Regions from separate parts of the Ruegeria sp. BH6 genome, predicted to be linked through region 2. Evidence: riboswitches for the same ligand, from Rfam matches in the RefSeq annotation. Region 2 holds a riboswitch; the other holds the start of a gene.
What was found. Region 2 has a riboswitch for cobalamin ahead of ACR0B8_RS07685 (DUF1636 family protein). Riboswitches for the same ligand answer to the same signal wherever they lie in the genome.

Region 1: it holds a riboswitch for cobalamin, as region 2 does, so the genes downstream of both, ACR0B8_RS18105 (hypothetical protein) here and ACR0B8_RS07685 (DUF1636 family protein) in region 2, are expected to answer to the same signal.

What each region holds. Positions count from the first base shown of each region.
Region 1 is NZ_JBQFSR010000010.1:110,496-113,900, reverse strand. It holds RNA gene ffs (signal recognition particle sRNA small type) at 17-115, shown strand; gene ACR0B8_RS18110 (alpha/beta hydrolase family protein) at 148-1,005, opposite strand; cobalamin riboswitch at 1,141-1,361, shown strand; gene ACR0B8_RS18105 (hypothetical protein) at 1,445-1,852, shown strand; gene ACR0B8_RS18100 (protein-tyrosine phosphatase family protein) at 1,854-2,348, opposite strand; gene ACR0B8_RS18095 (DNA polymerase III subunit gamma/tau) at 2,482-3,405, shown strand, end outside.
Region 2 is NZ_JBQFSR010000002.1:484,094-487,498, reverse strand. It holds gene cobN (cobaltochelatase subunit CobN) at 1-328, opposite strand, end outside; gene cobW (cobalamin biosynthesis protein CobW) at 332-1,387, opposite strand; gene ACR0B8_RS07685 (DUF1636 family protein) at 1,384-1,773, opposite strand; cobalamin riboswitch at 1,858-2,066, opposite strand; gene ACR0B8_RS07680 (LysR substrate-binding domain-containing protein) at 2,139-3,023, opposite strand; gene ACR0B8_RS07675 (NAD(P)-dependent oxidoreductase) at 3,126-3,405, shown strand, end outside.

The DNA of each region.
Region 1 (3,405 bases), on a different contig from region 2:
TGCCTATATCAGACCCCGAGAGGTTGGCGCGGGCGAGCGCCTCGCCAACCTGGTCAGGTCCGGAAGGAAGCAGCCACAACGAGCCCCGCTTGGGTCGATGTCCAACCTCTCACTTAAACTTCCGACATTGAATTGTTGCGAACAGGCCTAGGCAATCAACCGTGGCCAGACAGCCGAATTGCGCCGGGCAAAGGCACCGATATGGCCAACCTCGGACAGTCCGAACTCGGCCGGAGACAACAAATGGCGGCGTGCGTTGGGCCCGTACAGATCAGCCAGCCGCCAGACCGCGTTCTTTGGAACCAGATCGTCATCCTCAAAGCTGAACAGATCCACTGGTGTGTCTGACTGTGCCCAGCGGGCCTCGGGCAAGGACACGCCGATTTCGGGCAGGTAGTTGCGCGGCGCAGTACACCAGCGGCGCCACTGCCAATAGACGCTGGCAGGCAGGTTCGATCCGAATCCTAGTGCCTTGCCCGGCAGGTAACCCAGCGCTTTTACGGCCAGGGGCGCGTGTCCGTACCAAAACAGCAAAGCCAACGCCCGATAAGGCCAGGGATGGTCCGACACAGTCACCGGCCCGGCGCAGACGCAGATCATACGGTCGATCTGATCAATATCGGGTTGAATCGGCCCCAGCATACCGCCGACGGAATGGCCGATGCTCCAGTGCTGCGCGTCGGGGTATCGCCTGCGCATCTCGGCCCGAGCCGCAGGCATGTCGATCAGCGCCCAATCCGCCATCGTGGCCTGAGCTGACTTCAATGGCCTGCTCTGCGAATGACCGAAATCGCTGTAATCATAGGTCAGACAGGCAATGCCATGTTCCGCAGCCAACCAGCGTGCGAAATGCTGATAATAGTCGCGCGGCACTCCGGTGGCGCTGTGGATCACCACTGCGATCCCAGGTTCGGCCACCGGCAGGTACAGCCGAGCCGACAGTTGGGTCGAACCAGAAGGAAACTGAAAATCCTCGGTTAAAACAGCTTGTGCGGTATCCAGCATGGCGCCCTCAATCTGAACCGATTAGTTCACCACCCCAAACGGCATCTTTTGCCACCCTAAGTCAATCCTGTTTCCGCATGACCACGCGTCCACTTTGCCCCACCAAAAGGCGGCTTGACTCAGGTCACCCCTACCCGCTAGCGATTGGGTGATGGTTCTCGTCCCCGGTCCCCGGGGCGGGATGAAAAGGGAACACGGTGCGGTTCTGCCCGGAATACCGGAACGAACCAAGGCCGCGACTGCCCCCGCAACTGTAAGCGGTGAGCAATGCCGAAACACCACTGGCCGCAAGGCTGGGAAGGTCGGCAACGCAACGACCCGCAAGTCAGGAGACCTGCCATCGAACAAGAAACCGAAACTCGGGCGGGGTGTCCGGGCAGGTCGTCAGCACGCTGTCACACCTGATCCATGCCCCCGTTCCACGCGCGGAGGGCGCAATATGATCTGGAAGACAAAGACACACCAATTTACCGCAACCGTTTGCCAACGCACAGGAAAAACCTGTCCGGCGCTGGCGCAGGTGGCGCGCGCGATCGTACAGGCGATGGACGTGGCCGTTCCTGCGACGACGCCTGATTTTGAGTTCGACGGCAGCACTGAGCTGGCTTATTGCGCGCAAGGATGCAGCGCACGGTTTCGCGCGCAAAAAGACTTGATCCGGGTCTTTTGTGGAACAAGCGAGGATGCGCCCCTCGAGTCGCTGGATGCTTACGCAGATATGATGTTCGGCCAGGATGTGACCATGCGCCCCGCAGGCATGCTAACCACCCCCCCCTGCGCCATGCTTGAGGTCACAGCGATCCCGCCCAACCCGGTGGCACAGGCAGAACGACAGGTGGCGCTCTGATCTAGTCGCGCGTCCGCCCAAGGGCTGCCCATTCCATCTGGCCGTCGGTCTCGACGGCGCAGGACCGCACCGCCCGCAAACGGGTCAACGCTGTCTCGGGGTCTTCGCCATGCTCGACCATAAGGCGCAGCACGATCATCCCGGACCGGCCACAGCCGCCCCGGCAATGCACCAGCACCCGCCCCCCGCAGGACAGGATATCAGTCGCCGCAGGGCTGACACTGCACCACGCCGCGTCAACCTCAGGGGGCGGCGCACCGAAATCCGCAACCGGCAGATGCACCCATGCGATATTGAGTGCGTGCAGGTCTTCGCCAAGCCCACTTGCGCCCTCTTGCAGTATTTCGACCTCGGTTGTCATCGAGATCACAAGATCCGGCTGCCAGTCGCGGATCATTCCCAAGTCCCGCGTATACCCGCCACCGCGCCCCGGAAGGGGCGACAAGGCAACGGTGCCTTTTCCAATCTGAACTGAATGAAGTCCGAACTGGCTCACTACGGACCCTCCCTGATACTCGCTTCTAAGGCGTGCAAATTGTGCTGCAAACCGAAATTCACCCAAGCCTGCTGTGGACGCGGGCGGCGGGGGTCTCTACGCTGCATCGGAACCCGAATCCGACAGAGCAGATATGAACGACACGCCCAGCCCCGCCTATCAGGTTCTTGCCCGCAAATACCGCCCGGAAACTTTTGCCGATCTCGTCGGTCAGGATGCCATGGTGCGCACGCTGAAAAACGCGTTCGAGGCCGACCGCATCGCGCAGGCCTTCATCATGACCGGCATTCGCGGTACCGGCAAAACCACCACGGCCCGGATCATCGCCAAGGGCATGAACTGCATCGGCCCCGATGGCGAGGGTAAGCCGACCACGGAACCCTGCGGCCAATGCGAGCATTGCGTGGCCATCATGGAAGGCCGCCACGTCGATGTGATGGAGATGGACGCCGCCAGCCGCACCGGTGTGAACGATATTCGCGAGATCATCGACAGCGTCCGCTATCGCGCGGCTAGTGCGCGCTACAAGATCTACATTATCGACGAGGTCCACATGCTGTCGACCAGTGCGTTCAACGCGCTGCTCAAGACGCTTGAGGAACCGCCCGAGCATGTGAAGTTCATCTTTGCCACAACCGAGATTCGTAAAGTGCCAGTGACGGTTCTGTCGCGCTGCCAACGGTTCGACCTGCGCCGGATCGAACCCGAGGACATGATCGGCCTGCTCGGCAAGATTGCGGCGGCGGAAAACGCTCAGATCGCGGATGACGCGCTGGCGCTGATCACCCGTGCAGCCGAGGGTTCGGCCCGGGACGCGACCTCGCTGCTGGATCAGGCGATCTCGCACGGTGCGGGTGAAACCAGCGCTGATCAGGTCCGCGCGATGCTGGGCCTGGCTGATCGCGGTCGGGTACTGGATCTGATGGACATGATCCTGCGCGGGGACGCTGCAGGCGCGCTGACCGAGTTGGGCGGGCAATATGCCGAAGGAGCCGATCCGCTGGCCGTGCTACGCGATCTGGCCGAGATCACCCATTGGGTCTCTGTGGTTAAAATC
Region 2 (3,405 bases):
TGTCTTGCGCCAGCGCCAGAACCTGCTGCAGGCCATAGGACCAATAAGGCACGCCGCCGATCAGGCGGATCAGAATGCCTTTCGCACCTTCCAGAGTTTGTTCGACGTAGGTATCGACGGACAGAGGGTGTTTCAGCGCCGTCAGATTGGCCAACCGCATCGTGGGCATCCGCCCCTCAGCTCCGCCACCGCGATGCCAGCCTGCCGCGAAAGCTCCGAGGTCGCTGTCCGAAAAGGACAGCACCACCAGATCCGCCGGGCTTTGGCCCAGATCGGTCGGGGTCTCGGTTTCCTCGAGCCCGTGGCTTTCGCGGAAGACGACGTGCATGGCTTACTCGGCGGCCTCGGTCACACCCACGAGGATCTCGCGGATCGCGGCCTCTTTGATGTCGTCATGTTCGGCAATCACCACCAGACGCGAGCGGCGCTCTTCGCCGGGTTCCCATGGGCGGTCGTACTGATGTCGCACGCGTGCGCCAACCGCCTGGACCAACAAGCGCATCGGTTTGCCCTGGACAGCGGCGTAACCTTTGACCCGCAGGATGTTCAGCTCATTTGCCAAGCGTTCGATATTGGCAACCAGTGCTGCCGGATCGGTCTGTTCCGGCAACTCGACGATAATGCTTTCGAAATCGTCATGTTCATGATCGTGGTGGCCATCGTGGTGCGACGGGCGTGCATCCATGTCATCCTCGGCGGCAGCCTCAAGCCCCAGTACGACGCGCACGTCCACAGCGCCTTCGGCAACTTCGACGACGGGCAGGGGGCGCGGAGCCTCGGCTGCGATCACTTCTTTGGCCTTTGCCACGCCTTCCGGACCAGCCAGATCGGGCTTGGTCAGCAGGATGATGTCGGCGCAGGAGATCTGATCCTCGAAAACCTCGGACAGGGGTGTTTCGTGGTCGATCGAGTCATCGGCCAGGCGCTGGGCGTCCACAGCCTCGACATTCGGGGCGAAGCGACCGGCGGCGACAGCCTCGGCATCGGCCAGAGCGATCACGCCGTCCACGGTGATTTTCGAGCGGATATCGGGCCAGTCAAACGCTTTCAACAGCGGCTTGGGTAGGGCCAGGCCCGAGGTTTCGATCAGGATGTGATCAGGGCGCGGCTCCAGTGCCATCAGCGCCTCGATGGTCGGAATGAAATCATCGGCCACGGTGCAGCAGATGCAGCCATTGGCCAGTTCCATGATATTTTCCGCCGGGCAATCGGGAATGGCGCAGGATTTCAGAATGTCGCCATCCACACCCACATCGCCAAATTCATTGACGACAACGGCCAGACGCTTGCCCTGCGGGTTCTGCATTAGATGTTTGACCAGCGTGGTTTTGCCCGAACCCAGAAAGCCGGTGATCACAGTGACGGGGAGTTTTTCGAGGTTGCTCATTTCAGGGCTCCAATCGGGGGAATACGGGCCGCACAGTTTTTGCGGAAATGTTCGGGACGTTCGCGCCATTTGACCAGACCGTCATCGGCGGCGAGGTACTTGGTGACGCCTTCGACGATGGTGTCGACATGGTCGGTTTCGTTCAGGTTTTCGTACACAAAGGTCCAGCGGGTCGGTCCGCCGCGCAGCACTATGGAGCAACCCTGATCGCAATTTGACAGGCACTCGACCGGCTTCAGCACGATACCTTCGGGCAAATCGGCGTCTTCCAGTGCCTTGTGCAGCAGGGCACCTGGACGTTGCGCATCGTCTTCAATCGGCAGGCCACGCCGACAGGTCGTGCAGACCAGCAGCTCGACTGGTGCAGTCTCGGTCACGTCTCTCATCCCCCCAAAATCCTCTTTGCAGGGGACGGGGTTTCATGCGGGCCACGTCTGCACATGGACCCGACACCGGATCACCCCGTCCGGTTTCAACTTCGGGTGCTGGCAGGTCTCCCGGCTTGCGGATGTCGGGGCGTTTGCCCCGGCAGATGTCCCGCCTTCCCGGCCTTGCGGGCCAGTGGCATTGGGCACCCTCTCCGGTCACGGTCGCGGGGGCGGCTGCGTTTGACGGTTGCCCGCTGACGCATTCCCTTTTCATCCATCCGAAGATGGACACCAACGCATGCGACATGCGGCACGGGCAGGGGGCTTGTCAAGCACGAGGCGCATGGTGAAATCGTTCAAACCAAAAAAGCGACCAGCCTGGGTCAATCCGCGGCATGCGAGGCCAGCCTCTCGCGCAGCCAAGCGCAAAACAACCCTGCCGCAGCGGTCGATTGCGTAGCGCCTAGTGTACTGATCAGGTAATGCGACTGGGCAAAGGGAATCGCAGGTCCCGCAATTGCAATCGGCACAGCCTGCCGGATCGCATTCCTGGCGAACCGTTCCAGAACCGTTGCATAGCCCGCCCCGGCCATCACAAGTTGCAGCGCTGCGACCGAGGTGTCCACCGAATGTCGGGGCGGCTGGTCCGAAAGCGAGAGCCCGTTGGCCTGAAAGTACCGCGCCCAGTTGTCTTCGTATCCAAGGATATGAATCAGAGGGCCTTGCCGCAGTACGTTCAGGGTCGCGGGCGAGTCCCCGGCCCGGCATACCGGTACCAGCATTTCGTCTGTCAGCTTTTCGGACTGAACGCTGGGCCAATCGCCATAACCCAACCGGATTTCCACATCCACATCGCCGGGGGCCACGCTGTCATTCCAGATGTGCGAGACAAGGCGTACGGGGATCTCGGGGTGGCGAGCGGTAAAGTCGGGCAGTTCCGCCGCGACCCAATAGGTGGCTGTCGATATCGCCGCACGGATTGTCAGGGTCTGGCGAGAGGCAGGGCCGAACAGGCTGTTGGTGGACAGGGCGATGTCACCAAGCGCACGCCGCACAGTCAACGAATAAGACTGCCCCAGCTCAGTCAGTTCCAACCGCCGGGCATTCCGGGTGAACAGCTTTTGCCCAAGCTCGGCCTCAAGCGACCGGATATGCAATGAGACCGCCGTCTGCGTCAGGCCCAGCTCTTTTGCTGTGGTGGTAAAATTCAGATGCCGCGCGGCGGTTTCAAAGCTGCGCAACCATGTGGGGTTTGGAAGGCGATCCATATATCACCAAATTATTTTGACCATAATTGGCATTATTAATCATTTTCGTTTCTAACAGACAACACTGATACTCGGCCCGAATACGACCGTCAGGAGGGAAACATGAAAGTCGGATTTATCGGTTTAGGAAATGTGGGCGGCAAACTGTCCGGCTCGCTTCTGCGCAACGGGATTGACCTGACGGTCCACGACCTTAACCCCGATTTGGTGGCCGAGTTTGTGGCCAAAGGGGCCGAAGCCGCGGAAAGCCCGGCGCAGATGATGCGGGACTGCGATGCCGTTATAACCTGCCTGCCGTCCCCGACGGCCTCGGACGCAGTGATGCAAGATATGCTGCCCGAGGTCGGGCCGGGCAAGATCTGGATGGAGATGTCGACCACCG